One region of the Pseudoalteromonas sp. JB197 genome, then DNA from elsewhere that is predicted to be linked to it. Evidence: predicted binding sites of a transcription regulator. Region 1 holds the regulator's gene; each other region holds the start of a gene.
The links. The regulator LexA, encoded in region 1, represses DNA repair genes until DNA is damaged. The targets are predictions, from matches to a motif close to TACTGTATNNNNATACAGTA.

Region 1 (10,957 bases):
TCTGCTGGGGGCTACTTGCTGTAAAGCCCCTAACTTAGATGAACTGACGGTTTTATAGCTATTTTATAGCGACTTTTTGACTGAAATACCTAAGCGTTTAGCCAAGCGAACTAAGTTTGCACGGTCTACTTTTAAGGTGCGTGCTGCACTTGCCCAGTTATAATTATGTTGCTCAAGCTGCTGACTAATTAAATGATGGGTAAAGGTATCGGTTGCTTGCTTAAGTGATAAATTTTGCTCTGCTATGTTAGTGCTACTGCCAGTGGTGGTGTTTGTGGTACTAGCAGGTAATGATAACTGTGTTGTATTACTCGCACTAAGGTTTAGCTCACAGTGCTCGGGCTTTATGGTAATAATGGCTTGTTGCCATTGGCTTTGTTTGGCCTTTAGTGCTGCGCGGCTAATTACATGTTCTAGCTCCCGTACGTTACCCGGCCACTGATATTGGGTTAACAATAATTGTGCATCGACACTTAACTTAAGTTGTTTTATTGCTAATTTTCGTGCGGTTTGCTCAACAAAAAAGCCAGCTAATAAAACCACATCGTTTTCACGCTGGCGTAACGGCGCTACCGTTAGCGGGTAGACACTTAATCTATGGTATAAATCGGCTCTAAAGCGTCCTTCGGCTACTTCTTTTTTTAAATTACGATTAGTAGCAGCAATAACCCGCACATCAACATATTTCACTTCGTCTTCGCCTACTGTTTGTATTTCGCCACTTTGTAATACCCGTAGCAATTTACTTTGTAGTACCAGTGGTAGCTCGCCTATTTCGTCTAAAAATAAAGTACCACCGTGCGCTAGCTGAAACTTACCTTGGCGCGCATGATCCGCCCCAGTAAAAGCGCCTTTAGCATGGCCAAAAAACTCACTTTCGGCGAGATTTTCAGCAAGCGAAGCACAGTTTAAATGAATAAGTGGCTGCTCACTGCGTTTCGAGTGTAAATGAATATTACGTGCAACCAGCTCTTTGCCTACGCCGGTTTCGCCTAAAATTAACACACTAAAATTAGAGGCGGCGACAAGTTTTATATCATTTTTAAGTGCTTGTATTGCTGAGCTTTGACCAATAATTTCGCCGCCATCACGGGTGAGTGCTTCGCGGTTAAGCTCTTGCACTAAGGCGCTAGAATGCTGTGCATGTAATTTGTAATGAGCCAGCTGTAATGCCGTTTTAAAATGTGCGCTGCATAGCGTTTGTAAGGTGCTAAGCGTTTGCGCACTAATAGCGTTAAAGGCATTGGCATTTAGGCTGTCAAACGTAATCACACCTAATAACTGTTGTTGATAAAATAAGGGTAAACCTAAGCAAGCATGTACCGGAATGTCGCCAGTTTTTGCTAGTAGTAAGCCGTCGTACGGATCGGGCAATGGACAGTCATGGGCAAATTGCAGTGGTTGCTGAGTATTACAAATAGCTTCTAAGCGCGGATGCTCACTAAGCTTAAAACGCCGCCCTAGGCTATCTGGCATTAAGCCTTTAATTGCAAGTGGCTTGAGCTGCTCACCTTGTAGCTCAAGCAGTGCGCTGGCATCACTGGCAATCACTGTTTCAAGGACAGTAAGTAATTGCTCAAAACAGTTTTTATCTAATGTGCTTTGAGCCAGCTTTACCGCTACGGCAGTGAAGTTAACTGCGCTGTTCATGTCAAAATGACTCTTATATGTTTTTTTGGTTTGATTTATGGTAGGTCATAAAGACATAAAAAGCAAAGGTGGATAAGTTAGTTCATTGAAATATATATGTTTATTTTATTGGCACGATAAGTGTAATAGGTAGTTAAGTGCATTAGTTGTTGAGGCCGTTATGAACACCTTGGTTATACATAATCCAAGCTACAAAATTGAGACAGCTTGTTTACTGAAAAAACTACTGCTAGTGGCAAACTCATTATTAGCAGCTAGTTGTGCATTACTAATAACCAGTATTTTAATTAGCTACCCTTTTGCCGATTACTTTTCTATACCGGTGCAAATTTCGGCACATATTAGCACTATTGTTATTGCTGCTATTTTAAAAATTAGCTATGTGCTGCGTTGTATCGCACTGCATGGCATGGGGAAGGAAGTTCGTTAATGCGACCTATTAATTTATCTCAGCCGGTACCGGCTAATATTCGCTTTTACCAAATAACGCAGTGGCCAGTATGGATGCTGCCATTTAGACCCTATTTTTTAGCCGCAGGCTTGTTGGCTTTTAGTTCAATAGGCTACTGGTTATTAATTTTAACGGGTAGTGCAACTTGGCAGTTAACAATCCCCGCTACATTATGGCATGCCCATGAAATGTTATTTGGTTTTGCAGGTGTTGTTGCAGTGGGTTTTTTACTTACCGCCGCGCAAACTTGGACTGGAGTACCTAGCATTAGTGGCAAAAAGTTAATGCTATTAACGCTGTTATGGCTTGGGGCGCGAGGCGCATTTTTTGTGTCTTTGCCTGCTTTTGCACAATTTAATTTATATGCGGTGTTAGTGTTACAGCTCGCATGGTGGCTAGGTGTTATTGCAGCATTAGCTAATATGTTATTAACCGCTAAAAGCAAAAATAACTATCAATTTTTAGTGTTATTAGCGGCGCTGTGTACGTTAAATATTGTTTACTTGGCCCTGCTGATTGAACAAAACATGCAGTTTGCGCTCGCCATTGTTGATACAGCAGTATTACTGATGACCTTATTAATTGGCATAGTAGCAGGGCGTGTATTGCCATTTTTTACCAGTAAAGGCCTTGGTTTAACAGCGCAGGTACGTACAGCTAACGTTGACTCAGTATTACTGTATATGAGCGTTTTTAGTATTGCGGTGTTTTTTCTTAGTCAGTTATTTTTTAATCAGCTAAACCCAGGCTGGGCACTTGCTGTTGTTGCTGTGCTGCATTTAATTCGTAGTTTTTATTGGTGGGATAAAAACGTACTTAAAGTTCCTTTGTTATGGTCTTTGCATTTTTCGTACTTGGCACTAGGTGTAGGTTTAATGCTGGTAGCCGTGAGTTTTTACAGCAGTGTTATTTTATTTAAAGATGCATTACACCTCATTACCATAAGTACCATAGGGATGATGATTTTAGCCATGATGACACGCGTATCTCATGGGCATACCGGGCGCTCTTTGACTATTCCACATTATATGGCGGTTGCTTTTGCTTTAGTGTTAGTGGCTGGGATTACTCGTTCTTTACTGCCTTTTGTTATTGGGCCACACCTAGCTTGGCAGCTAAGTGCTGGGCTGTGGCTAATTGCCTTTTTATTATTTTTAATTCACTGCACACCTATTTTAACACAGCGTCGTGTTGATGGGCGTCGTGGTTAACCTATACCTATTTTATTAATTGGGTATTATTCACACGTAGGAAAACCTAGATGTTATCTGATAAAACTATTGAAATTGTTAAAAGTACTGTTCCTTTATTAGCAGAGGCAGGTACGGTTGTTACTGATCATTTTTACAAGCGTTTATTTAGTCATAATCCTGAGCTTAAAAATATTTTTAATATGAGCAACCAAGATACCGGCCGTCAACAATTTGCATTATTTAACGCATTGGCTGCTTATGCACAAAACATTGATAATTTAGAGGTGTTAAAAGCGGCACTTGGACGTATTAACCATAAACATACTAGTTTAAATATTTTGCCGGAGCACTACCCAATTGTTGGTGCACATTTAATTGGCACGCTGAAAGAGCTTATTCCTGAGCAGTTCACGCCAGATGTTGAATATGCTTGGCGTGAAGCGTATGGCGTACTTGCTGATATTTGTATAACTGAGGAAGCTGCTTTATACGAGCACAGCAAAAATAACTTAGGCGGTTGGGCAGGCACACGTCAGTTTGCAATAACTAATAAGCAGGCAGAGTCAGAGCTGGTAACTAGCTTTACGCTTACGCCAGTTGATGGCGATGCAGTAATTGCCCATAAACCGGGTCAATATTTAGGTATTAAAGTTAAGCCAGAGGCTAGTGAATATGAAGAGATCCGCCAGTATTCTATTTCGCAAAAAAGTAATGGTAAAAACTACCGTATTAGCGTTAAAAAAGAGTTATTACCAAACCCTGGCATGGTGTCTAACCATTTACACTCACTAGAGCAAGGCGCAATAGTAGAGCTATATCCGCCTGCAGGGGATTTCTTTTTACGAAATAACACCAGCCCTGCTGTGCTTATTTCAGCGGGTGTTGGGCAAACGCCAATGGTAGCAATGTTAGAGACGCTATTAAGCGATACTTCTAATCAAAATATTATGTATTTGCATGCTTGCGAAAATACTCAGCAGCACTCATTTGCTAATTATTTAAATGAACTAAGCACTGTTTACCCGCGCTTACAAACCATGACTTGGTTTAATCAAGGCGATGCAGGAGCTGATTTTACCGGTTTTATGGATTTACACGCAGTACAAGCGCAATTGCCACTGAGCAACGGCGACTTTTACTTGTGTGGACCCGCTAATTTTATGGCCTTTGTGAAAAAACAACTGTTAGAATTAGGCGTTAATAACGGACACATTCATTACGAAATTTTTGGTCCGCATCAAGACCTGTAATGCTTATAAAATAAAACTAAATTAAAAAAGCGCGCTATTGGAAATTACTTCAACCAATAGCGCGCTTTTTTGTGCAGTTAAATATTAAACTGGCTCCTAATACCTTTAAATTAAAGCTTTTTGGTATTGGTTTGCGCGGCATACGCTTGTTGTTGCCAAGCATTAAATAACTGCTGTTGTTTATTTGATATTTTTAAGCCGTAAGTTTTTTGCATATAGGCATAGGCGTCGGCTATTTGTTTACGGGCATAAAAAGGAGGCTCTATTACTCGTTGTTTAAAGTTAACTTTAACTTCACAGCGACCGTATTGGGTGGCGCTTTCACTAAGCATTCCAAATCGATAATTAGAACGATCTGCGTTAATTTCACCAATAGCAGGAGCTAAGTTGTTTATATCGGCTTCCATCTTTCTAAACTTAGCACTTACTTTACGGCAGTTTTTACGCCCGCCATCTTGCCAGCATTGTAATTGGTGGCCAAACTCCCAGGCAGGCACAATATGCTCCCATTCTATGCGTAAAGCGCGTGCATTTACGTTACCTGAGCGGGTATGTGTATTGCGTGGCACATAGCCACAGTTAGTGGGGTCGGGAACTAGTTTTTTACCCTGTTTTTTTATATCGCAGCCACAGTAAATACTTTTAGCATTACTAGGGAGGGTTTTAATTAGGTGTCTTTTAGCGGTTGAAAACCGAGTGAATTCTTCAGCCGATAGCGAAAAGCATACAAAAAAAGCCAACAAGGCTAAAATAAATCGAGTCATATCCATCACATACGTGAACTACAGGAGCGGCTAGTTTAATGACTTGAAGCTAAAAGATAAAGTTTACTTAAAGCCATATTTACCGTTCTTTAGTATTTAACCTTAGCTCTGGTTAAGAGATTTACTAACGTATTGAATCATAGTTATATTTAGTTTTATTATCCGGAGCTCAGGTTATCTACTTTAAATTGTTGTTTAAATAAACAAAAGTTGTTACTTAAAGAGTATGATGAAAGCTCATAAGTTTGTGATTTGGATTGCGAATGAAATTTGTAGATTATTATGCCGTGCTTGGAGTATCGCCCGATGCAGACGATAAAGCGGTTAAGGTAGCTTATAAAAAGCTAGCTAGAAAATATCATCCAGATGTAAGTAAAGAACCTCAAGCCGAGGAAAAGTTTAAAGAGATAGGTGAAGCTTACGAAGTTATTCACAACAAAGAAGAGCGCGCTAAATACGATGTGTTACGTCGTAATCAACAAAACCGTGCTCAGCAGCAAGCAAATTATGGCGGTAGCTATGGCTCGTCACAAAACCACTATCAGCAAGGTGATCCCCAAGCCGAACAGGAGTTTTCTGATTTTGTAAATTCAATGTTTGGCGGCGCAGGTGGGTTTAACCATGGCGGGCAGGGCAGAACTGGTGGCGCTCGTGCGCAAAAAGGACAAGATGTGGAAATTGAATTCCCGGTATTTCTTGAAGAAACGTTAGTCGATACCGTTAAACCAATTGAGTTTATGCTGCCGCAGCGAGACAGTAGTGGCCGTGTATCTGAAGTTAAAAAATCGCTTAAAGTTAAAATTCCTGCAGGCTCGGTTAATGGTGAACGCATTCGCTTAAAAGGCCAAGGTGGATTAGGTTCGGCAAATGGCCCTAATGGCGATTTGTATTTGCAAATTCGCTTAGTGCCTCATCCATTATTTGACGTTGAGGGGCATAACCTAAACATAGTGGTACCTCTTGCACCATGGGAAGCTGCTTTGGGCACTAAAATAAATTTACCTACATTAGCCGGAAAAATCCAACTAACTATTCCAGCTAATAGTCAATCGGGTCAACGTTTACGCATTAAAGGTAAAGGGTTAATTAGTAAAAAAGCCAAAGGTGACTTATTTGCTGTGATTAAAATTGTTAATCCAGCATTGAGTGATGATGTTAGCAAAAAGCTTTGGCAAGAGCTGGCCGAAAAAGCCCATTTTGACCCCCGTAGCAATTGGAGCAAGTCATAATGAAAATTATCGAGGCACCACAAGGCAATTTACTCACTAGCCAAGAATTGTGTGTGAGTAGTGATATTAGCGAAGCCATATTATATGAATTGGTTGAGCACAGCATTGCTATTCCTATTGAGGGCGAGCGCGTTACAGAATGGCAATTTACGATATCAACAGTGATCTTAGTTAAAAAGGCTGCGCGTATTCAGCATGACTTATCGTTAGATTGGTCTGCTATTGCTTTGGTTTTACAATTATTGGATGAACGGGATGAGTTGATTGCTGAAAACCAAATGTTAAAGCAGCACTTAAGTCGATTTAAACATTTAGAATAAAAAATAGTGGTTAAATTTTAAATGCGAGTAGCTAGCTATTTTTATTGATCTAGCTCAGCACTTTTATAATAGTGAGCTTTTGGTGCTTAAATATTTTTTATTCGTGAAATAAGAGTAAGTAAAGCGTCAATAAATGCGTAAAAATAGCCGACTATTCAGATAAAAAAGGTGAATATTGCAGAGTTGATTTGGTATAAGCGTAAAACTGCGTTAAAGTTTACAGCGAACTAATTAGAGGATAAACAGTAGACAATGTCGGAAATTCAATTTTTAAATGTAGACCTAGAGCTTGAGTCAAAGCAAGATATTAGCGTGCTTGTAGCTGACCTAAAAAAAATCGCCACTATTTTACATTATGATAAAGACGAATACCGTCAGTTAGCGCGTATAGAAGTAACAGGCGAAATATCTTCACCGGATAAAGCAATTAACCACTTATGTGAGTTAGTAGAGTCATGCTCGCGGGCTGCACTTAAGCAATGGTTGAGTTGTTCGCGCCGTACCTTTGATATTGGTTTTGAATCGGGCACTTCGCCAAAGTGTTTTAACCAAGCGCTGCACGCCGATACATTATTACGTATATCGGCAATTGGTGCAGGCATGGAAATTACTATTTACCCGCTAGAAAAATAGCCTTAGCCTTTGCGCTCTACAACAGCTGCGGTCATTTTTGATACGCAGCAAAGCTCGCCGCGACTATTCGTTATTTTTATTTCCCATACTGAGCTACGCTTGCCAATATGAAACGCTTTTGCGGTGGCGGTTAAGGTGCCATTACGCGAGGCTTTTAAATGGCTGGCACTGATCTCTTGCCCTACACAATAAAATTTAGTGAAGTCGACCACAAAATTAGCCGCGTAGCTGGCAACACTTTCGGCTAAAACCACGTTTGCTCCGCCATGCACCATGCCTATAGGGTTATGGTGCGCAGGAATTGCTGGCATAGTGGCAACTAAGTAATCATCACCAATTTCAGTTATTTCAATCCCCATGGTTTTCATCAGTGTACCTTGGCCATTTATGCCTTGGTCTAACTGCTTACAAAACGCTAAAGTAATAGGTTGATGCCAAATACTCATTGTTACTCCTTTAAAGGTTGAAAACGATAACCGATAATACGATTTTTCATGGCGATATGATAGCCAAATTAGTGCAGCTACTGCATGGTAATACAGTGCTACTTTTTGCTTTCTACATAGTGCTTAATTTCATCGAGGTCTTTTTTTAGCATTTTACGCATCGAACTTTTAAGAAAAAACCCTATCACTGCAGAGAGCATTTTTACCCAAATAGACTCAGAGCTATCAGAAAAAGTCATGGTTAAACAGGTGCTAGGTTCGGCGGCGGTAAGTGACAGCATATTGGCACTGTTTTCGATGTCAGTTATTGCCGCCCATACTTTACGTTTAGGACCGTTAATTATTACCGCTACAGTGATATTCATAACACTCTCCGTTAATTCACATTGATGAAGTTAAGGCCCATTACAAAAACGATAGCTAACTAATTTTTAATAACAGCAACAACTTAGTAGTTATGTAATTAATGTAACGTAAAACTAACACTATCGTGATCTGCGTAATTTTATCTGTAATTTACTTGGTAATTTTAAGCTTAGACCAATGCCACCTTTGGCAGCAAAGGCGAGGAGTAATTTAAATTTGCGATTTTCAGATAACTGTATATACTCACAGTTAAATGTACTGTATGGAAAACCAGTTGTATGCGACCATTAACTAACCGCCAAGCGCAAATACTCGAACTTATTAAAGTGTTTATTAAAGACACTGGTATGCCTCCTACACGCGCAGAAATTGCACAAACATTAGGCTTTAAAAGTGCTAATGCAGCAGAAGAGCATTTAAAAGCGCTGGCTAAAAAAGGCGCTATTAAAATGAAACCAGGCGCTAGCCGTGGTATTCAACTTATTGAAGAAGATGAACCAGAACAACTTGGTTTACCGTTAATAGGCCGTGTAGCTGCCGGCGAACCTATTTTGGCGCAACAACATGTTGAGAGCCATTGTAAAATTGACCCGTTAATGTTTAAACCCGCTGCCGATTTTTTATTGCGTGTAAATGGTATGAGTATGCGAGATATTGGTATTATGGATGGTGATTTACTGGCTGTTCATCGCACTCAAGTTGCCGAAAATGGCCAAGTTATTGTTGCCCGCGTTGATGACGATGTAACGGTAAAACGCTTAGAAAAAGCAGGCAAAAAAGTATTATTGCATGCTGAAAATAAAGAATTTTCGTCGATAGAAGTGGATCTTGAAAAGGAATCTTTTAATATTGAAGGCTTAGCTGTTGGGGTTATTCGTAATGCTGACTGGATGTGACAATTAAGCTGTTATAGCTATGTAAAATATCGGCATAATTTAATAGCTCAGATAATTAATGCGCACTTTTTAGTGCGCTTTTTTTTGCTTTTTTTTGTGAAAATTCCGCTGCAATGAAAAAATTATATTAAGTTTATGTTTTTTATCATTTAAGTATTTAATACTCGTTATCGCTGTCTTTTTATTTGTAACCCTTGCTGTTGCTCACTTCCTGCTTAGAACAAAATTAAATAAATCCCATATTTACGCTAATCCCCTAATATTATTTGATTGTTTTTCAAACTAAAACTTGCTAGTTGTTCAATTATTAACTAATTGTTAATAGGCTGGACTAACAATAACTCACAGCTTTAGTTTTGAGAAAATATATTTATATATCCGGCAGCAATACAAAAATAAAAAATAACAAATTGGCATTTAAAGCTTATGTCTTTTTGTTTTGCACTCGCAACAGTATTAAAGGAGCTGTCACATGGGTAAATTGAGCTCTACCTTGTGGCTTATATTGTTTGTTTTTCCGCAGTTAGCATTGGCAAATAGCCAATATAATATGCGCAAAGGCGTAACCGATATAAGTAATAATGTTTATCAACTACACATGACCATATTTTTAATATGCTGTGTAATAGGCGTGATTGTATTTGCCGTTATGTTTTGGGCACTTATTCATCATCGTAAATCTAAAGGAGCAGTTGCTGCTCAATTTCACGAAAGTACCAAAGTAGAAATACTCTGGACAGCAATTCCATTTGTTATTTTAATAGCAATGGCAGTCCCCGCAACTAAAACATTAATAGCGATGGAAGATGCCAGTAAAGCGGATATCACTATTAAAGTAACTGGTTCACAATGGAAATGGCATTACAAATATATGGGGGAAGATGTTGAGTTTTACTCAATACTTGCCACACCGCAAAATGAAATTGCTAACCTAGCCGATAAAAACCCCAACTATTTACTTGAGGTAGATAAGCCTCTGGTATTACCGATCAATAAAAAAGTACGCTTTTTAATGACCTCCGACGATGTTATTCATTCTTGGTGGGTGCCCGATTTTGCTATTAAAAAAGATGCAAACCCGGGGTTTATTAACGAAACGTGGACCAACATAAACGAAGTCGGTATTTATCGCGGTCAGTGTGCTGAGCTATGCGGTAAAGATCATGGCTTTATGCCAGTGGTAGTAGAGGCTAAGTCAGAGGCCGATTTTAAAGTTTGGCTAGCAGATGCTAAACAAGCAAAGCAAAAAGCAGCAGCAGCAGATGCTGCATTACTTGACCAAACACTCCCTAAAGAAGAATTAATGACTTTGGGTGAGCAAGTGTATATGGCCAATTGTGCTGCATGTCATCAGCCCACAGGGTTAGGTTTGCCAGGCGTTTTTCCTGCACTTAAAGGCAGCCCGATAGTGCTTGGCGATATAAAAGACCACATTGATATTGTTATTCACGGAAGCCCCGGCACAGCCATGCAAGCCTTTGCTAAACAGCTCTCTATAAAGCAATTAGCAGCGGTAATTACTTATAAGCGTAATGCATGGGGTAATGATACCGGTGATGTAATTCAACCAAGTGAAATACAGGCAGCACTTGATGCCGATGGGGAGGCGAACTAATGAGTAGCATAGTAGAACAACCTGACATTAATGAAGCTCACCACGCTCATCATCCTGCTAAAGGCTTTAAGCGTTGGTTATATACCACAAATCATAAAGATATAGGTAGCTTGTACTTAATTTTTTCGCTAACTATGTTTTTTA
Region 2 (10,957 bases), 2.7 Mb from region 1:
CAGCCTGTTATCCCCGGAGTACCTTTTATCCGTTGAGCGATGGCCCTTCCATTCAGAACCACCGGATCACTATGACCTACTTTCGTACCTGCTCGACGTGTCTGTCTCGCAGTTAAGCTGGCTTCTACCATTACACTAACCGTACGATGTCCGACCGTACTTAGCCAACCTTCGTGCTCCTCCGTTACTCTTTAGGAGGAGACCGCCCCAGTCAAACTACCCACCAGGCACTGTCCGTAACCCCGATTCAGGGGCCAACGTTAGAACATCAAAACTACAAGGGTGGTATTTCAAGGTTGACTCCAACAAAACTAGCGTCTCATCTTCAAAGTCTCCCACCTATCCTACACATGTAGGTTCAATGTTCAGTGCCAAGCTGTAGTAAAGGTTCACGGGGTCTTTCCGTCTAGCCGCGGGTACACAGCATCTTCACTGCGATTTCAATTTCACTGAGTCTCGGGTGGAGACAGCGTGGCCATGGTTACACCATTCGTGCAGGTCGGAACTTACCCGACAAGGAATTTCGCTACCTTAGGACCGTTATAGTTACGGCCGCCGTTTACCGGGGCTTCGATCAAGAGCTTCTCCCTAAGGATAACCCCATCAATTAACCTTCCGGCACCGGGCAGGTGTCACACCGTATACGTCATCTTGCGATTTTGCACAGTGCTGTGTTTTTAATAAACAGTCCCAGCCACCTGGTCACTGCGGCTCCCGTCCGCTTAGAGAGCAAGTCTCATCACAGATAGGAGCGTACCTTCTCCCGAAGTTACGGTACGATTTTGCCTAGTTCCTTCACCCGAGTTCTCTCAAGCGCCTTAGTATTCTCTACCTGACCACCTGTGTCGGTTTGGGGTACGATTCCATATAATCTGAAGCTTAGAGGCTTTTCCTGGAAGTATGGCATCAGCAACTTCATCACCTTAGTGACTCGTCTCGTGTCTCAGGTTTAATGTTCGTCCGGATTTACCTAAACAAACGCCCTACTCACTTTCACATGGACTACCAACGCCATGCTTGCTTAGCCTGCTCCGTCCCCCCATCGCAATTATATCGAGTACAGAAATATTAATCTGTTTCCCATCGACTACGCCTTTCGGCCTCGCCTTAGGGGTCGACTTACCCTACCCTGATTAACATGGGATAGGAACCCTTGGTCTTCCGGCGTGGGAGTTTTTCACTCCCATTATCGTTACTCATGTCAGCATTCGCACTTCTGATACCTCCAGCAACCCTCCCGGGTCACCTTCAACGGCTTACAGAACGCTCCCCTACCACTCATCCTAAGATGAATCCGCAGCTTCGGTGCATAGTTTAGCCCCGTTACATCTTCCGCGCAGACCGACTCGACCAGTGAGCTATTACGCTTTCTTTAAAGGATGGCTGCTTCTAAGCCAACCTCCTGGCTGTCTGGGCCTTTCCACATCGTTTCCCACTTAACTATGACTTTGGGACCTTAGCTGGCGGTCTGGGTTGTTTCCCTCTTCACGACGGACGTTAGCACCCGCCGTGTGTCTCCCGGATATTACTTTACGGTATTCGGAGTTTGCAAAGGGTTGGTAAGTCGGGATGACCCCCTAGCCTTAACAGTGCTCTACCCCCGTAAGTATTCGTCCGAGGCTCTACCTAAATAGATTTCGGGGAGAACCAGCTATCTCCCGGTTTGATTAGCCTTTCACTCCTAACCACAAGTCATCCCCTAACTTTTCAACGTTAGTGGGTTCGGTCCTCCAGTTGATGTTACTCAACCTTCAACCTGCTCATGGCTAGATCACCGGGTTTCGGGTCTATACCTTGCAACTATTCGCCCAGTTAAGACTCGGTTTCCCTACGGCTACCCTAATCGGTTAACCTCGCTACAAAATATAAGTCGCTGACCCATTATACAAAAGGTACGCAGTCACCCAACAAGTGGGCTCCTACTGCTTGTACGTACACGGTTTCAGGTTCTATTTCACTCCCCTCACAGGGGTTCTTTTCGCCTTTCCCTCACGGTACTGGTTCACTATCGGTCAGTTGGGAGTATTTAGCCTTAGATGATGGTCCACCTATATTCAGTCAAAGTTTCACGTGCTCCGACCTACTCGATTTCACTTAAAATGTCTTTTCATGTACGGGACTATCACCCTGTATCGTGGCGCTTTCCAGCAGCCTTCCATTAACACATAATAAGCTTAAGGGCTGTTCCGATTTCGCTCGCCGCTACTTTCGGAATCTCGGTTGATTTCTTTTCCTACGGGTACTTAGATGTTTCAGTTCTCCGCGTTCGCCTCGTTAACCTATGTATTCAGTTAACGATACCTGCAAGCAGGTGGGTTTCCCCATTCGGAAATCCTAGTCTCAAGTGCTTTTTACTAGCTTGACTAGGCTTATCGCAAGTTAATACGTCCTTCATCGCCTCCAACTGCCAAGGCATCCACCGTGTACGCTTAGTCACTTAACCATACAACCCAAACGGGTCTTTGTTGTGTGACAGTTTAACTTCGCCAGAAGTCAATATTGAATACTAAAGTAGATACCAATCAATCAACTCAAAGAGTTAATTAAATGGCACTGAATGGTACTGCTACCATTCTTTTTTTACTTTTGAAAACTCTTGATAAATAACAATGTTATTCATCAGAATTTTATTATCAGCTTTTCCAAATTTTTAAAGAGCATATTAATTAGTTATCCCGAAGGACAAGCACTAATTAACAATCATCTGTGTGGACACTACGAACAAATAAGTTCTAAATCGTATAAGGAGGTGATCCAGCCCCAGGTTCCCCTAGGGCTACCTTGTTACGACTTCACCCCAGTCATGAATCACTCCGTGGTAAACGTCCTCCCGAGGGTTAGACTATCTACTTCTGGAGCAACCCACTCCCATGGTGTGACGGGCGGTGTGTACAAGGCCCGGGAACGTATTCACCGCGTCATTCTGATACGCGATTACTAGCGATTCCGACTTCATGGAGTCGAGTTGCAGACTCCAATCCGGACTACGACGCACTTTAAGTGATTCGCTTACTCTCGCGAGTTCGCAGCACTCTGTATGCGCCATTGTAGCACGTGTGTAGCCCTACACGTAAGGGCCATGATGACTTGACGTCGTCCCCACCTTCCTCCGGTTTATCACCGGCAGTCTCCTTAGAGTTCTCAGCATTACCTGCTAGCAACTAAGGATAGGGGTTGCGCTCGTTGCGGGACTTAACCCAACATCTCACAACACGAGCTGACGACAGCCATGCAGCACCTGTATCAGAGTTCCCGAAGGCACCAAACCATCTCTGGTAAGTTCTCTGTATGTCAAGTGTAGGTAAGGTTCTTCGCGTTGCATCGAATTAAACCACATGCTCCACCGCTTGTGCGGGCCCCCGTCAATTCATTTGAGTTTTAACCTTGCGGCCGTACTCCCCAGGCGGTCTACTTAATGCGTTAGCTTTGAAAAACAGAACCGAGGCTCCGAGCTTCTAGTAGACATCGTTTACGGCGTGGACTACCGGGGTATCTAATCCCGTTTGCTCCCCACGCTTTCGTACATGAGCGTCAGTGTTGACCCAGGTGGCTGCCTTCGCCATCGGTATTCCTTCAGATCTCTACGCATTTCACCGCTACACCTGAAATTCTACCACCCTCTATCACACTCTAGTTTGCCAGTTCGAAATGCAGTTCCCAGGTTGAGCCCGGGGCTTTCACATCTCGCTTAACAAACCGCCTGCGTACGCTTTACGCCCAGTAATTCCGATTAACGCTCGCACCCTCCGTATTACCGCGGCTGCTGGCACGGAGTTAGCCGGTGCTTCTTCTGTCAGTAACGTCACAGCTAGCAGGTATTAACTACTAACCTTTCCTCCTGACTGAAAGTGCTTTACAACCCGAAGGCCTTCTTCACACACGCGGCATGGCTGCATCAGGCTTGCGCCCATTGTGCAATATTCCCCACTGCTGCCTCCCGTAGGAGTCTGGGCCGTGTCTCAGTCCCAGTGTGGCTGATCATCCTCTCAAACCAGCTAGGGATCGTCGCCTTGGTGAGCCATTACCTCACCAACTAGCTAATCCCACTTGGGCCAATCTAAAGGCGAGAGCCGAAGCCCCCTTTGGTCCGTAGACATTATGCGGTATTAGCAGTCGTTTCCAACTGTTGTCCCCCACCTCAAGGCATGTTCCCAAGCATTACTCACCCGTCCGCCGCTCGTCAGCAAAGTAGCAAGCTACTTTCTGTTACCGCTCGACTTGCATGTGTTAGGCCTGCCGCCAGCGTTCAATCTGAGCCATGATCAAACTCTTCAATTAAAAAGTTTTATGTCTTTCGACAGCTCAATGAATTCTGAATTTTTTGTTTTTGTTGCCAAAAACGAATTGACTGTGCGTTATTATTTTCACTTTTAAAAAAAGTGAAATCAAAACAGCTCAAGGCTGAATCTTTTAATAACATATGGTCACTCAGTTTCAATTGAGGCTCTAATTTGTTTGCCTTACTTAGCGAACCAAGCTTGGCTGTTAGAACTCAATCTGTACGAGTGCCCACACAGATGATTGCTTTATATTGTTAAAGAACGTTTTGAGTCGCTTTAGCGTCTCAAGGGATGCGTATAATACATCCTTTATTTTTCGAGTCAACACTTTGTTTTAAACTTTCTTTTTGGAAGATTTAAAACCGAAGTTTTATTTAACTCTCTGAGTAGTTCGCGTCTCGCTATGCTTCGTCCGCTGCGCGTCGCCATATCCCTTCTCAGTGGGGTCGCATTATAGGGAGCCGCAGATTTTACGCAAGCGTTTTTATCGCCTTTTTTGCATTTAATTTTTACCCCAAAGATACACAAGCCAGGCTCACAGGTTACCCACAAAACCCTGTGGATAACTGCGTGTTTTATTCCTTAAACAAGCTTACTGTTATATTGCTATAAACTTAAAAATGTAAAAAGCACCTAGATAAGGTGCTTTTAAAAGTAATAGTTATTAAGTTTTAGTACAAAATACTATATAACTTGCGACGATACTTTGCTGCAAGTGCATCACCGTAGGGTAAAGAGGCAATAATAGCTAAAAAACTTGGTTTTGCTTCGTTAAAATTCAGATCTTTTTGCAGCACTGTAAATAGTACATCTAATGCTTCTTCTTTTCTGCCGGCTTCATTGAGTAAAATACTTAGCTCTTCTTTTAATTCTAAGTCATTTGGGTACTTTTCTACTTGTTGTTGCTTTTCTTTAATCTCTGGTGAATCTTTTGCTTCAAGCGCAGCTTCGCATTTTGCTTTTATATTATTAAAGTAAGCATCTTGCTCTTGTACATCTATTGTATTAATTAGTGCTTGCGCTTCATCTACTTTATGAATTTGAATACATATATCTGCAAGTACTAATTTAATACGCGCGTTGCTGTTGTCAATTTCATAAGCTTGCTTTGCATAATTAAACGCGGCATTTAAATCTGACTTTAATAATGCTTGCTTTGCTTGCTCTAATAGTAAGTCTTGTTGAGCGGGTAAATGTTTAGCTAATGCTTCACGAATTTTCGCTTCAGCTTGGGCACCCGATAATACATCAACGGGCGCTGAGTCTTTTAACAACACCAGTGTTGGTAGTGTTTGTAAACCAACTTGCTGTGCTAATTGCGAAGCCAGAGCTTGCTCGGCATCGCAATCTAAATTTGCTACTACTATATAGGCGGTATATTCAGCGGCTAATTTATCTAATATTGCTGCCTGGTTAATACATTCAGGACTTTGCGCTGAGTAGAAGTTTAGCAGTACCAACTTTTGTTGTGATGTTTCGCCGAGTACTTGCTGAAAATTTTGCGCGTTGATACTAACTATGTTGCTCATTGAATTGGTTGCCATATTCATTTATTTAGGTTTTTATATGGTGCTGAACATAATTATTACAAGTCATATATCTAAATCACTTGGATATACATTTATCTCAATAAGGGAAAATCATGAAGTTAACTTACTTAGGCACAGCGCTATTATTAGCTAGCCCTCTATTGGCGGCTAAATCATTAGACTTAAATTTACATAGCAGCATGCCAGCCATTGAAAGCTTTTACCTCGATCTGCATCAATCACCCGAGCTTTCGTATCACGAGCAACAAACCGCAAAAAAAATAGCAGCGCAGTTAAACAAGCTTGGTTTTGAAGTTACAAGCAATGTGGGTGGTTTTGGCGTTGTAGGCATTTACAAAAATGGTGATGGCCCCACAGTAATGATACGTACCGATACTGACGGCTTACCTATTACAGAACAAACAGGTAAGGCGTATGCTTCTAAAGTAACAGTAATAGACGAGCACGGTGCAAAAGTAGGTGTTATGCACGGCTGCGGTCACGATATACATATGAGCTCATTCATTGGTACTGCTGAACAACTAATTGCTCACAAAAATGCATGGCAAGGCACGCTAATGATGGTGGCACAACCCGCAGAAGAAGTAGGCGGTGGCGCTAAAGCCATGCTAAAAGAAGGCTTATTTAGTAAATATGCAAAACCTGATCACATAATTGCGCTACATGTAAGTGCAAGTGTGCCTGCCGGTAAAGTTGCGATGAAAAACGAATATACTATGGCCAGCGTCGATTCTGTTGATATAACTATAAAGGGTAAAGGCGGACATGGAGCTTATCCGCATACCACTATTGATCCGGTTATTATTGCTGCGCGCACTGTGCTTGCACTGCAAACTATTACGAGTCGTGAGCTTTCACCGCTTGAGCCATCAGTTATTACTGTTGGATCTATTCATGGTGGCTCAAAACATAATGTAATTTCTGATGAAGTAAAGTTACAACTTACATTACGCAGCTATAACCCTGATATTAGAAATGCACAAATTGCAGCAATTAAACGCATTACCGCCGGTATTGCACAAAGCGCAGGCCTTGAGGAAGCGCTCTACCCTAAGGTGCAAGTACATGAAGGTGAGTCAATTCCATCTACATATAACAATCCGGCACAAACCAACCTTGTGCGTCAAAGTATTGCCAGCGCTATTGGTGATGAAAATGTGCTTGAAACCCTCCCTGTAATGGCAGGTGAAGACTTTGGCTTATATGGCCGCACTGACGAAAATATTCCTATCACACTATTTTGGCTCGGTGGCGTTAACCAAGCAAAATATGCAAGTGCAATAAAAGCGGGCAAAACATTACCTTCACTGCATTCAAGTAAGTTTGCCCCAGACTATAAAGTCGCACTACCAACTGGCATTAAAGCCATGAGTAATGCAGCGGTAACTTTGTTTAATCAATAGTTTTATTAAAATAATAGCTCTGTAGTTAACCTGTAACAGAGCTTTTTTTATAACTTGACTTTTTATAAGGCGTTTTTTGGCCACGTTTAACAAAACGCTTTTTAGCTGAAGTTTTAGGCAGCTTTGCAAATACATTGCTATCGCAATTTGCAGCTTGTTGTACAAAACTATTTAAGTCGGCAAGTAAAGGCTGTAAAAATTGCTGATAGCTCATTACTTGCTGTGCAATATCACCTAAGCTCGACTCCCATTTAGCGGTTAAATCGGGGCGAACTAAACCTTGCGGCAGCACACTAATAAGTGCACTCCCGGTTTCGGTTGCTTTAATTAATTTGCCTTCACGTTTTAAAAAACGGCGTTTAAATAATAATTCAATGATCCCCGCTCGCGTTGCCTCTGTGCCTAAGCCATCGGTGTCTTTAAGTACTTTTTTTATCTGTGGATCTTGTACATAGCGGCTTATGCCTGTCATGGCTGCAAGTAAAGTCGCATCACTAAAGTGCGCTGGCGGTGAGGTATATTTTTCAACAACCTCCCCTTGCGAGCAAAAAAGTAACATGCCTTTTGTTAAAGGCGGTAGCGTGGCTTCATCTTTCAATTCAGACTTACCCATTAGCACCTTAAAACCCAAGCTTACATCTTGCTTTGCATTTGCTTTAAATAACCCGCCAGCAATAGTTATCTCTGCTTTAGTTTCGTTGTAAATATAGTCGGGATAAAACTGTATTAAATAATGACGACATATTAATTGATAAACCTTTGTCTCATCGCTACCTAAACTTGCCGACTTTAACTGTTTTGCCGTAGGGACAATGGCGTGATGCGCAGCCACTTTTGAATCGTTAAAACATTTACTACGTTTTTTACTATCAGCTGCTTTTACTAACTCAACACCTTGCCCGCCATTAGTGCTTATAGCTTTTAAAATAACAGACGCATCTTGGTGATGATCATTAGGTAAGTAGCGGTTGTCTGAACGTGGGTAGGTAATTAACTTATGACGCTCATAAAGAGTTTGGCATATATCCAGCACCTTTTGCGCTGGCATAGCAAATGCTTTTGCCGCGTCTATCTGCAAAGCAGATAAGTTATAAGGCAGTGGCGCAGTTTGTTTTTTTTGTTTTTGTTCAAGCGCCGTTAGCTCAGCATTTTGCTGTGTGATACGCGAGGCTACGTTTTCAGCCAATGCTTTATTTAATACTCGCCCTTCTTCGTCTTGATAAGGCTCACATGCCTTACTGGGTATCCATTTTGCACTAAATGATTGTTTTTCGGGGGTGACTAAGTGGGCTAATACTTCATAAAATGGCTTCGGTACGAAATTTGCTATGTCATTATCTCTATTAACCACCAAGCCAAGTATGGGTGTTTGTACTCGTCCCACAGAAAGTACGTTACCAAACCCAGCTTTTTGCCCTGCTAAAGTATAAGCGCGGGTTAAATTCATACCAAACAACCAATCAGCACGAGATCGCGCTAAGGCTGAAACGCTCAACGGAATAAACTCACGGTTAGAGCGCATAGTCGTTAATGCTTTTTTTACTGCAGCTAAGTTTAAATCACTAATTAATAAGCGTTGGATATGCTGCTTTTTAGTTTTACTTATTTTGGCTTCTTCAATAACTTGATCGACAAGTAATTGCCCTTCTCTATCGGGATCGCCTGCATGCACTAGTGCTGTAGCCTGTTTGATTAGCTTTTTTAACACAGTAAGTTGCTTGCGAGTTTTAGTTTTTGCTTTTAATTGCCACTGCTCAGGAATGATAGGTAGGTGCTCAAACTGCCACTTTTTAAAGCGCTCATCATAGTCATCGGGCTCGGCTTGCTCGAGCAAATGACCAATACACCAAGATACGCAATCACCATTTGCAACTTCAATGTAGCCATCGTGCTTTTTGTGCGGTTTTGGTAACGCGTCGGCAATAGCACGCCCTAATGACGGCTTTTCGGCAATATAGAGTTTCATAAGCAAGCTCTTCCACTGTTTATATACACAGTAGTTTAGCATATCAATTTACAGTGTGGGATGTTTTTATTAAATCGAACTATTTAAGAACTCTGGGGTATTTGGCTGAGGTGGTGACTTTTAGTTAATTTTGACTAAAAGTCACCTGAAATCAATTACACTTAGTTTGCTTAAGCCAAGTGTGTTTTTAATAAAATGACTGCTACCTTACATCGATAGGATCAGACTCTTTGGCCTTTCCTTGTAAAATAGATATTTCAACGCGACGATTACGACGGCGATCTTCATTGCTGTCATTTGGCACTAACGGCCGGGTTTCAGCACGCCCTACTACCATCATTCTATTTTTATCAAATCCAACTACTTTTTGCAGCTCACTGGCTACTGCAACTGCGCGCTTAGATGAAAGATCCCAGTTATTAATATATAATTCGTTTGAAACCTGAAAATCGTCGGTATGCCCCGACACGGTAATTTCTCCAGGCACATCTTTTAATAGCACGCCAATTTCTTGAATAATGGGTTTAAACTTAGGTTGTAAAAATGCACTACCCGAAGGGAAAGAGCCATTTTCACGAATACGAATAATTATTTGCTGCCCTAATGATTCAAGCTCTATGGCACCATCAATTATTTGTTTTTCTAACTGCTGAGCGATTTTTTTAACTAAGTCGTTTGTTTGCTGTTGATCGGCCGCTGAAACAGCCTGTGCCTGTCCTGAAGCTTCTTCTTTAGAAGTACTACGAGACTCGCCACCACGTTTATCGCCGCGCTGCTCTTGCCTTCCGCCTGCTGAGCTTTCATCTCCCGCCTGAAACTCCAACATTTGCTGGGTCATTTCTACCGTTTGTTGTTGAATTATTTCAATCGGCGTAGGCTCTGGCTTGCCCGGGGTAAACTCCATAGCAATAACTGAAGTGCCTTTGGGAATATCTTTAGCTTCTATTTTATTTTGTACACCAAATGCAAATTTCATCGAACCGGCAATTTGTTTAAATTTAAGTACATCCATTTCAGAAAACGCAAGCAAGAGCACAAAAAAGCACATTAATAGCGACATTAAATCTGCGAATGTCGCCATCCACGCAGGTAAACCTGGGGGTGGGCACTTGCACTCTTGATCAGACATAATTAATCCTCAGTGTTTACTTTACGTTTTGATTCTGCAAGATAGTTTTTCAAAATACCTTCTATTACTTTTGGATTTTGACCATCTTGAATACCTAAAACCGCATCTAAAATTAAACGTTGATTCATTGCCTCTTCGTCTTTACGCAGCTCCAATTTGGTTTGAATCGGAATAGCCACTACGTTTGCTAAAAATGCGCCGTATAAAGTGGTTAACAATGCCACCGCCATAGCCGGACCAATTGCTTTAGGATCATCCATATTAGATAACATCGCAACTAGGCCTATTAAGGTGCCTATCATTCCCATTGCCGGAGCTATATCACCCAAAGATTTAAATAAGGTAGCGCCTTTTTCATGCCGTATCGTGGTTAATGAAATATCTTTTTGCAGTGTGGCCCGCACTACGTCTGCGTCGTGTCCATCGACAAGCATGTCTATTCCTTTGCGCATAAATGAATTCGGTATTTCTGCCTCTTCAAGCGCTAAAAACCCGCCTTTACGTGCTGAATCAGCAAGCTCTACTGCTTTTTCAATTAGCTCTTCAGGCGTTTCAAGCTTAAACATAAACGCTTTGGTTACTACCTTACCTATGCCTAAAAATTGCGTCACTGTAAAATTAGATAAAAC
Region 3 (10,957 bases), 400 kb from region 1:
GTCGTAAACTCATGCCATGAGTTTATTAGGTCTATAAAATCTTCAAAACCACAACCACTGCTTAGGCCATTTTCTTCAAGCATTAAATCGTCGTCTTGATAAGCCATAAGATCTTCACTGTCTTGGTGCAGAGCATGGGCTTCAAATAGAGCTTCGTCTTTCGTTAAAATTAAATCTATTTCTTGGCCCTTTAGCGTTAAAGGCTCAAAGCTTGAACTCACCGATGCAATAAGCGCTTGCACCATAGCTATTTTATCTTTGCCTATTTCTTCGTTTAACCAGCGGCCAATTATGGCATGCTCGCTACTTATTTTAATGCGTAATCCGCTAATTGGATCGCGAATAAATTGATATTCCATACGTATCACTTTTAAATCGTTAGTTGCGCAATTATATACGTAAATAGCTGCAGACGCTAAAAAGCAAAATAGCGCCAAAAGGCGCTATTTTATAAAGCTTTAATATTAATTACGTCACGATCTATAACGTGCTGCATCAATAATTGCCCAAACATATACAATAGCGGCAATTATTCCTGGCACAATTAAAAACCATAATGCCGCACCACCAAAAAATAATATAGCGAATATAAGCGCGGCAAGAATACGCCCTTGCACTAGCTGCCCCAACCCCGGGAAAAATATATTACATAATGCTGCGATTACGTTACCGCCTGAACCTTGTCCTGACATACTAACCTCTGTAGTTTATTTAATTTTTATATTTTAGCTATAGAATTACTTACACACTCTATGCCAATTTAATAAATGTTACAAATCATATAGTTGTATTTTTATCAGTTTAACGCTGTGGTGATTTTTACTAAATTGAGGTCAAATTAGCAATTTTTATTATATCTTTTTAACCTTTTCCGTTTTTGATTCGCTATCAAGCTACTAGTTTAGAACATAATTTTATGAATAGCTGTGTATAAAAACAGTATTTTATTTAGCCTAACAAAAACACCTGCTATACTGCCCGCATTATTGATTAAAAAGGCGTAACGATGGACGTTTCACAATTACTCGATGGCTTAAACGACAAACAACGCGATGCCGTTGCAGCCCCACTACAAAACATGCTGGTATTAGCAGGTGCTGGGTCTGGTAAAACACGAGTGTTGGTTCATCGTATTGCTTGGCTAATGCAAGTTGAGCAAGCCTCAGCGTATAGTATTTTTGCGGTTACCTTTACTAATAAAGCAGCTAAAGAGATGCGTACTCGCGTTGAAGAGACGCTAAAAGCGCCGGTTGGTGGTATGTGGATTGGTACTTTCCATGGTTTGTCGCACCGTATTTTACGCGCGCACCACCGTGAAGCAAAATTACCCGAAGCATTTCAAATTTTAGACTCAGACGATCAGCTACGTATGATCAAACGTTTATTAAAATCGATGAATATTGATGATAAAAAATGGCCCGCTAAACAGTTTGGTTGGTACATAAGCGCTAAAAAAGATGAAGCACTTCGCCCTAAAGATATTCAAGCCTACGATATTAACGAGCAAATGATGCTGCGCGTGTACGCGGCGTATCAAGAAGCATGCGACAGAGCAGGCTTAGTCGATTTTGCCGAAATACTACTGCGCAGCTACGAAGTACTCAAAAATAACCCTACACTACTGCACCATTATCAACAGCGCTTTGCACACATGTTAGTAGACGAGTTTCAAGACACCAACACCATACAATACGCATGGTTAAAACTACTTGCTGGCGACTCCAATAGTATTATGATTGTTGGCGATGACGATCAGAGTATCTATGGTTGGCGCGGTGCAAAAATAGAAAACATTAAACGTTTTTTAACTGACTTTAGCGCAGAGACCATTCGTCTTGAGCAAAACTATCGCTCTACCGCCACTATATTAAAAGCCTCAAATGCCCTGATCCAAAATAACTCAGAGCGTATGGGTAAAAGCTTATGGACCGACGGTAACGAAGGCGAACCTATTTCTATTTACGCCGCATTTAACGAGCTAGACGAAGCGCGTTTTGTAAGTAGTAAACTGCGTAGTTGGTTAAATGCCGGCAATGCGCTGCAAGATGCGGCTATTTTATATAGAAGTAATGCGCAATCACGTGTACTCGAAGAAGCCATGCTACAAGAAGGCCTAAAGTATCGTATTTATGGCGGCATGCGATTCTTCGAACGCCAAGAAATTAAAGACGCCCTGTCGTACTTACGCATAATAGGTAACCGTCAAGACGATGCTGCATTTGAACGAGTAATTAATACTCCAGCTCGTGGTATTGGCGATAAAACGCTAAGCCATATACGCGACTGTGCACGCGCCGAATCGTTACCACTTTGGTATGCAGCAAAAGCAATTGTAGAGCAACAACATTTATCTGGCCGCGCTTCTGGTGCAGTGAGTAAGTTTGTCGAACTAGTAGAGCATATTGAAGATAAAATTAGCGATCTAACGCTACATGAGCAAGCTAAGTACGTTATTCAAACTTCTGGGTTAATGGCAATGTACCAAGCCGAAAAAGGTGAAAAAGGCCGTGCCCGAGTAGAAAACTTAGAAGAACTTATTAGCGCTTGCGATCAGTACGAATTGCCTGAGGAAGAAGAATATAGCTCTCCTCTACAAGGCTTTTTAGCGCATACCTCGCTTGAATCTGGTGAAGGACAAGCAGAAGAGCACGAAGACGCCGTACAAATGATGACATTGCACTCAGCTAAAGGTTTAGAATTTCCGTTAGTGTTTATGGTTGGCGTAGAGGAAGGTATGTTCCCTTCTCAACAAAGTAATGAAGAGTCTGGCCGTTTAGAAGAAGAACGCCGCCTTTGTTATGTAGGTATGACCCGCGCTATGGATAAACTATATATTAGCCATGCCGAAAGCCGTCGTTTATACGGACAAGAAAAATACCATACACCATCGCGCTTTTTACGGGAAATTCCCGAGGACTGTGTTGAAGAAATTCGTATTAAAACCCAAGTATCTCGACCACCCGCTGCAGGGCGTTTTAGCGCATCAGTTAGTCACGCTGCATTTGAAGATAGCGGCTTTAACTTGGGGCAACGTGTACTGCATGCTAAATTTGGTATTGGTACAGTACTTAATTACGAAGGTGCGGGTGCGCAATCTCGCGTACAAGTCAACTTTGATGATTTAGGTAGTAAGTGGTTAGTAACGGCATATGCAAGACTACAAGCTATATAAAAAGCAGCTCATACAACTAGAGCAACAATTAGCTGGCGCGCATCACCGCCAGCTAGTGCTTGTTACTGGCAATGATAATTGGTGCTATGAGCTGACAAACTCACTAGTACAAAATACTAATACACTTACTCTATCTAAACATTGTGCACTTAAAAATGCTCAATGGCCTGCACACATTCACCAAATATTAGGACAAGAATTTACCCACGCCATTTACGATGGCTTTAGTGGCTTATACCCCGATAAGTTGGCCGCAATTGCTGGTACAGTTAGAGCTGGCGGAGTATTGTTTGTATTACTTCCTGAGCTGGGTAACCTAAATAACTGGCAAGATCCCGCATTAAAAAGTGTCCAGTCTCATGGCCACAGCAATCAATATAGTTTATTCAATCAGCGTTTCAGCTCTATTATTAAAAGCTTACCGGCCTTGCATTACAGTGAAGAATTTGGCTGCATCAATAATAATTATAACTATGTCCTGCACAGTAATATTGATTTTGAACCGCAGAAAAACTGCGTAGCACAAATAGTAAAATTAGCTCATGGACGCGCCAATAGACCGCTACTGATCAATGCAGATAGAGGCCGAGGAAAGTCAGCCGCATTAGGCCTAGCAGCCGCAAAATTAGCTGATAAAAATGTAATTATTTGCGCCACTCAATTTAGAGCAACACACAGCAGCTTTAAACACTTAGCTGCACAGCTAAATGTTAATTACGATCCATTACAAAAACAGCTTGCTAACATGCAATATATTGCGCCAGACGCTCTGTTAAATGAGCTTCCCGAGTGTGACGTACTCTTAGTAGATGAAGCTGCTGCTATCCCAGTGCCTATGTTATTAAGCATGTTAGCGCATTATCCTCGTATTGTATTTGCAAGCACCTTAGTAGGTTATGAAGGCAATGGTAGAGGCTATACAATTCGCTTTAGTCAATATATTAAAAACCACTACAAAGCTTCTAAAGTAATTACTCTTGATGAGCCATTGCGCTTTGCTAAGCAAGATCCACTTGAGCAGCATATTCGTAGTTTATTAGCACTTGATGCACAGTATCAAGAGACTAATAGCAATAAATCGCAGATTCCTAAGCATAGTGAAGTAACTCAGCAACAACTCGTAACTGATGAAGCACTATTGTGCCAAGTCGTTGCTTTACTTGCACTTGCTCATTATCAAAGTAGTGTGAATGATTTACGCCAGTTGTTAGATGCGCCATCGCAACGCATATTTATAAGCAAAATAGACAAGCTATTAGTGGGTGTATGCTTAATCGCTATAGAAGGCGGTTTAAGCCCTGAACTTACCGAGCAAGTTATAAGTGGTGAGCGCCGCCCACAAGGGCATTTAATGGCGCAAACACTTGCACAACTGAGCTTTAACAGTGGTTTTTTAACTTATTTAAGTGCGCGAGTTGTGCGCATTGCAATTGATCCAAGCTCACATAATTGTGGCCTAGGAAAAGCATTACTGGGCTATAGCGAGTCACAAGTAAAAGAACAATGTACTTGGTTTGGTGCTAGTTTTGGTGCCACTGCACAATTGCTAAACTTTTGGCAAAACCTAGGCTTTAATGCTGTTAAATTAGGTTACCAGCGCGACAAAAGCACTGCTGAGCACGCAACACTCGTTGTTAAATCTCTTAATGCACCACAGCAAAGTTTGCAGTCACTGATTAAGCAGTTTCAATACGAGCTGTTTTATGGCCTATTAAGTCACTTTAAATCACTAGAATGGCAACTGGTTAGCACATTACTGCGCTCATTTAATGATGAGGTAATAGCTTCTGATACGTTAAGGTTATTTACACAGCAACTCAGCAGTAACCGCTTTACTATTTCACCCACTCTCTGGCGTTTAATTAGCCAAAGCCCTGCTGCAATGACTAAGTTAACAAGTAATCAACAGCAACTTTTAATTCAAACAGTTTTACAACATCATACCGATGAGCAACTTATTAAAAATTTAAATCTCAGCGGCAAAAAACAATTAGAACAACAGTTTAAAAACACAACTAACATACTCGCTAAGCAACTTTCTTCATAAGGCTTTTGGCTTTTAGCTTTTAGCCTTTCACTTTTCTGCAGACGTAAAAAAGCCCGACTATTTCTAGTCGAGCTTTCTATAATTTGGATCCTGGTAATGTCGTAGTGCCCACAGCGGTAGAAAATCACAGTGCAAATGCACCACATTCATTGGCTAGTGGTGATATTTTTATGATTTGAGTATCGGGTATCGCGTTGCTCGCCCGACCTACGCGGGAGACTTGTGTACATTATTCACCCACATTTCACTTTTCTACAGACGTAAAAAAGCCCGACTATTTCTAGTCGGGCTTTCTACAATTTGGAGCCTGGCAATGTCCTACTTTCACATAGCAAATGCTACACTATCATCGGCGCTGTTTCGTTTCACTACTGAGTTCGGCATGGGGTCAGGTGGGTCCAAAACGCTATGGTTACCAAGCAAATTAGGGCGTTAATTCGTATCACTACAAATTAACTGAATTTGGAAAATATCTGATAATATTTTTTAAGTCTTTGCGTAAATATCTACTTTAGCAATATTAACTTCTTGCTTGAACTGTCACATAAAACGCGTTTGGCGTTGTATGGTTAAGCCTCACGGGTAATTAGTACAAGTTAGCTTAATGCCTCACAGCACTTCCACATCTTGCCTATCAACGTTGTAGTCTCCAACGGCCCTTCAGAGAGCTTATAGCTCTAGTGAGAAATCATCTCGAGGCCTGCTTCGCGCTTAGATGCTTTCAGCGCTTATCAGTTCCGAACGTAGCTACCGGGCAATGCCATTGGCATGACAACCCGAACACCAGCGGTTCGTTCACTCCGGTCCTCTCGTACTAGGAGCAACCCCTCTCAATTCTCAAACGCCCACGGCAGATAGGGACCGAACTGTCTCACGACGTTCTAAACCCAGCTCGCGTACCACTTTAAATGGCGAACAGCCATACCCTTGGGACCGACTTCAGCCCCAGGATGTGATGAGCCGACATCGAGGTGCCAAACACCGCCGTCGATATGAACTCTTGGGCGGTATCAGCCTGTTATCCCCGGAGTACCTTTTATCCGTTGAGCGATGGCCCTTCCATTCAGAACCACCGGATCACTATGACCTACTTTCGTACCTGCTCGACGTGTCTGTCTCGCAGTTAAGCTGGCTTCTACCATTACACTAACCGTACGATGTCCGACCGTACTTAGCCAACCTTCGTGCTCCTCCGTTACTCTTTAGGAGGAGACCGCCCCAGTCAAACTACCCACCAGGCACTGTCCGTAACCCCGATTCAGGGGCCAACGTTAGAACATCAAAACTACAAGGGTGGTATTTCAAGGTTGACTCCAACAAAACTAGCGTCTCATCTTCAAAGTCTCCCACCTATCCTACACATGTAGGTTCAATGTTCAGTGCCAAGCTGTAGTAAAGGTTCACGGGGTCTTTCCGTCTAGCCGCGGGTACACAGCATCTTCACTGCGATTTCAATTTCACTGAGTCTCGGGTGGAGACAGCGTGGCCATGGTTACACCATTCGTGCAGGTCGGAACTTACCCGACAAGGAATTTCGCTACCTTAGGACCGTTATAGTTACGGCCGCCGTTTACCGGGGCTTCGATCAAGAGCTTCTCCCTAAGGATAACCCCATCAATTAACCTTCCGGCACCGGGCAGGTGTCACACCGTATACGTCATCTTGCGATTTTGCACAGTGCTGTGTTTTTAATAAACAGTCCCAGCCACCTGGTCACTGCGGCTCCCGTCCGCTTAGAGAGCAAGTCTCATCACAGATAGGAGCGTACCTTCTCCCGAAGTTACGGTACGATTTTGCCTAGTTCCTTCACCCGAGTTCTCTCAAGCGCCTTAGTATTCTCTACCTGACCACCTGTGTCGGTTTGGGGTACGATTCCATATAATCTGAAGCTTAGAGGCTTTTCCTGGAAGTATGGCATCAGCAACTTCATCACCGTGGTGACTCGTCTCGTGTCTCAGGTTTAATGTTCGTCCGGATTTACCTAAACAAACGCCCTACTCACTTTCACATGGACTACCAACGCCATGCTTGCTTAGCCTGCTCCGTCCCCCCATCGCAATTATATCGAGTACAGAAATATTAATCTGTTTCCCATCGACTACGCCTTTCGGCCTCGCCTTAGGGGTCGACTTACCCTACCCTGATTAACATGGGATAGGAACCCTTGGTCTTCCGGCGTGGGAGTTTTTCACTCCCATTATCGTTACTCATGTCAGCATTCGCACTTCTGATACCTCCAGCAACCCTCCCGGGTCACCTTCAACGGCTTACAGAACGCTCCCCTACCACTCATCCTAAGATGAATCCGCAGCTTCGGTGCATAGTTTAGCCCCGTTACATCTTCCGCGCAGACCGACTCGACCAGTGAGCTATTACGCTTTCTTTAAAGGATGGCTGCTTCTAAGCCAACCTCCTGGCTGTCTGGGCCTTTCCACATCGTTTCCCACTTAACTATGACTTTGGGACCTTAGCTGGCGGTCTGGGTTGTTTCCCTCTTCACGACGGACGTTAGCACCCGCCGTGTGTCTCCCGGATATTACTTTACGGTATTCGGAGTTTGCAAAGGGTTGGTAAGTCGGGATGACCCCCTAGCCTTAACAGTGCTCTACCCCCGTAAGTATTCGTCCGAGGCTCTACCTAAATAGATTTCGGGGAGAACCAGCTATCTCCCGGTTTGATTAGCCTTTCACTCCTAACCACAAGTCATCCCCTAACTTTTCAACGTTAGTGGGTTCGGTCCTCCAGTTGATGTTACTCAACCTTCAACCTGCTCATGGCTAGATCACCGGGTTTCGGGTCTATACCTTGCAACTATTCGCCCAGTTAAGACTCGGTTTCCCTACGGCTACCCTAATCGGTTAACCTCGCTACAAAATATAAGTCGCTGACCCATTATACAAAAGGTACGCAGTCACCCAACAAGTGGGCTCCTACTGCTTGTACGTACACGGTTTCAGGTTCTATTTCACTCCCCTCACAGGGGTTCTTTTCGCCTTTCCCTCACGGTACTGGTTCACTATCGGTCAGTTGGGAGTATTTAGCCTTAGATGATGGTCCACCTATATTCAGTCAAAGTTTCACGTGCTCCGACCTACTCGATTTCACTTAAAATGTCTTTTCATGTACGGGACTATCACCCTGTATCGTGGCGCTTTCCAGCAGCCTTCCATTAACACATAATAAGCTTAAGGGCTGTTCCGATTTCGCTCGCCGCTACTTTCGGAATCTCGGTTGATTTCTTTTCCTACGGGTACTTAGATGTTTCAGTTCTCCGCGTTCGCCTCGTTAACCTATGTATTCAGTTAACGATACCTGCAAGCAGGTGGGTTTCCCCATTCGGAAATCCTAGTCTCAAGTGCTTTTTACTAGCTTGACTAGGCTTATCGCAAGTTAATACGTCCTTCATCGCCTCCAACTGCCAAGGCATCCACCGTGTACGCTTAGTCACTTAACCATACAACCCAAACGGGTCTTTGTTGTGTGACAGTTTAACTTCGCCAGAAGTCAATATTGAATACTAAAGTAGATACCAATCAATCAACTCGTAAGAGTTAATTAAATGGCACTGAATGGTACTGCTACCATTCTTTTTTTACTTTTGAAAACTCTTGATAAATAACAATGTTATTCATCAGAATTTTATTATCAGCTTTTCCAAATTTTTAAAGAGCATATTAATTAGTTATCCCGAAGGACAAGCACTAATTAACAATCATCTGTGTGGACACTACGAACAAATAAGTTCTAAATCGTATAAGGAGGTGATCCAGCCCCAGGTTCCCCTAGGGCTACCTTGTTACGACTTCACCCCAGTCATGAATCACTCCGTGGTAAACGTCCTCCCGAGGGTTAGACTATCTACTTCTGGAGCAACCCACTCCCATGGTGTGACGGGCGGTGTGTACAAGGCCCGGGAACGTATTCACCGCGTCATTCTGATACGCGATTACTAGCGATTCCGACTTCATGGAGTCGAGTTGCAGACTCCAATCCGGACTACGACGCACTTTAAGTGATTCGCTTACTCTCGCGAGTTCGCAGCACTCTGTATGCGCCATTGTAGCACGTGTGTAGCCCTACACGTAAGGGCCATGATGACTTGACGTCGTCCCCACCTTCCTCCGGTTTATCACCGGCAGTCTCCTTAGAGTTCTCAGCATTACCTGCTAGCAACTAAGGATAGGGGTTGCGCTCGTTGCGGGACTTAACCCAACATCTCACAACACGAGCTGACGACAGCCATGCAGCACCTGTATCAGAGTTCCCGAAGGCACCAAACCATCTCTGGTAAGTTCTCTGTATGTCAAGTGTAGGTAAGGTTCTTCGCGTTGCATCGAATTAAACCACATGCTCCACCGCTTGTGCGGGCCCCCGTCAATTCATTTGAGTTTTAACCTTGCGGCCGTACTCCCCAGGCGGTCTACTTAATGCGTTAGCTTTGAAAAACAGAACCGAGGCTCCGAGCTTCTAGTAGACATCGTTTACGGCGTGGACTACCGGGGTATCTAATCCCGTTTGCTCCCCACGCTTTCGTACATGAGCGTCAGTGTTGACCCAGGTGGCTGCCTTCGCCATCGGTATTCCTTCAGATCTCTACGCATTTCACCGCTACACCTGAAATTCTACCACCCTCTATCACACTCTAGTTTGCCAGTTCGAAATGCAGTTCCCAGGTTGAGCCCGGGGCTTTCACATCTCGCTTAACAAACCGCCTGCGTACGCTTTACGCCCAGTAATTCCGATTAACGCTCGCACCCTCCGTATTACCGCGGCTGCTGGCACGGAGTTAGCCGGTGCTTCTTCTGTCAGTAACGTCACAGCTAGCAGGTATTAACTACTAACCTTTCCTCCTGACTGAAAGTGCTTTACAACCCGAAGGCCTTCTTCACACACGCGGCATGGCTGCATCAGGCTTGCGCCCATTGTGCAATATTCCCCACTGCTGCCTCCCGTAGGAGTCTGGGCCGTGTCTCAGTCCCAGTGTGGCTGATCATCCTCTCAAACCAGCTAGGGATCGTCGCCTTGGTGAGCCATTACCTCACCAACTAGCTAATCCCACTTGGGCCAATCTAAAGGCGAGAGCCGAAGCCCCCTTTGGTCCGTAGACATTATGCGGTATTAGCAGTCGTTTCCAACTGTTGTCCCCCACCTCAAGGCATGTTCCCAAGCATTACTCACCCGTCCGCCGCTCGTCAGCAAAGTAGCAAGCTACTTTCTGTTACCGCTCGACTTGCATGTGTTAGGCCTGCCGCCAGCGTTCAATCTGAGCCATGATCAAACTCTTCAATTAAAAAGTTTTATGTCTTTCGACAGCTCAATGAATTCTGAATTTTTTAATATCTTTCGATATTGAATTGACTGTGCCGAAGCAACTTATAAATAAGTTACTTCTGTTGGTCACTCAGTTTTCAATTGAGACTCTAATTTGTTTGCCTTACTTAGCGAACTAAGCTTGGCTGTTAGAACTCAATCTGTACGAGTGCCCACACAGATGATTGCTTTATATTGTTAAAGAACGTTTTGAGTCGCTTTAGCGTCTCAAGGGATGCGTATAATACATCCTTTATTTTTCGAGTCAACACTTTGTTTTAAACTTTCTTTTTGGAAGATTTAAAACCGAAGTTTTATTTAACTCTCTGAGTAGTTGCTGCCTTGCTATGCATCGTCCGCTGCGCGTCGCCATATCCCTTCTCAGTGGGGTCGCATTATAGGGAGATCCGAAAACAGATCAACTGTTT

Region 2: a site for LexA is predicted at 9,213-9,232, ahead of CIK86_RS01770 (DNA topoisomerase III). Genes of this name have one in related genera too.
Region 3: a site for LexA is predicted at 923-942, ahead of uvrD (DNA helicase II). Genes of this name have one in related genera too.

What each region holds. Positions count from the first base shown of each region.
Region 1 covers NZ_NRGZ01000001.1:3,080,815-3,091,771, forward strand. Annotated here, with positions in the region: gene CIK86_RS14375 (hypothetical protein) at 1-58, shown strand, start outside; gene norR (nitric oxide reductase transcriptional regulator NorR) at 64-1,650, opposite strand; gene CIK86_RS14385 (hypothetical protein) at 1,811-2,080, shown strand; gene CIK86_RS14390 (NnrS family protein) at 2,080-3,312, shown strand; gene hmpA (NO-inducible flavohemoprotein) at 3,363-4,544, shown strand; gene CIK86_RS14400 (endonuclease) at 4,655-5,314, opposite strand; gene CIK86_RS14405 (DnaJ C-terminal domain-containing protein) at 5,572-6,537, shown strand; gene CIK86_RS14410 (chaperone modulator CbpM) at 6,537-6,857, shown strand; gene CIK86_RS14415 (hypothetical protein) at 7,110-7,490, shown strand; gene CIK86_RS14420 (hotdog fold thioesterase) at 7,493-7,936, opposite strand; gene CIK86_RS14425 (hypothetical protein) at 8,035-8,301, opposite strand; gene lexA (transcriptional repressor LexA) at 8,581-9,198, shown strand; gene coxB (cytochrome c oxidase subunit II) at 9,671-10,813, shown strand; gene ctaD (cytochrome c oxidase subunit I) at 10,813-10,957, shown strand, end outside.
Region 2 covers NZ_NRGZ01000001.1:376,625-387,581, reverse strand. Annotated here, with positions in the region: rRNA gene CIK86_RS01795 (23S ribosomal RNA) at 1-2,443, opposite strand, end outside; rRNA gene CIK86_RS01790 (16S ribosomal RNA) at 2,743-4,278, opposite strand; gene CIK86_RS01780 (tetratricopeptide repeat protein) at 4,952-5,809, opposite strand; gene CIK86_RS01775 (amidohydrolase) at 5,923-7,233, shown strand; gene CIK86_RS01770 (DNA topoisomerase III) at 7,259-9,199, opposite strand; gene CIK86_RS01765 (flagellar motor protein MotB) at 9,402-10,328, opposite strand; gene pomA (flagellar motor protein PomA) at 10,331-10,957, opposite strand, start outside.
Region 3 covers NZ_NRGZ01000001.1:2,676,242-2,687,198, forward strand. Annotated here, with positions in the region: gene CIK86_RS12695 (YacL family protein) at 1-359, opposite strand, end outside; gene CIK86_RS12700 (hypothetical protein) at 474-692, opposite strand; gene uvrD (DNA helicase II) at 1,007-3,172, shown strand; gene CIK86_RS12710 (GNAT family N-acetyltransferase) at 3,150-5,219, shown strand; rRNA gene rrf (5S ribosomal RNA) at 5,525-5,639, opposite strand; rRNA gene CIK86_RS12720 (23S ribosomal RNA) at 5,785-8,673, opposite strand; rRNA gene CIK86_RS12725 (16S ribosomal RNA) at 8,974-10,509, opposite strand.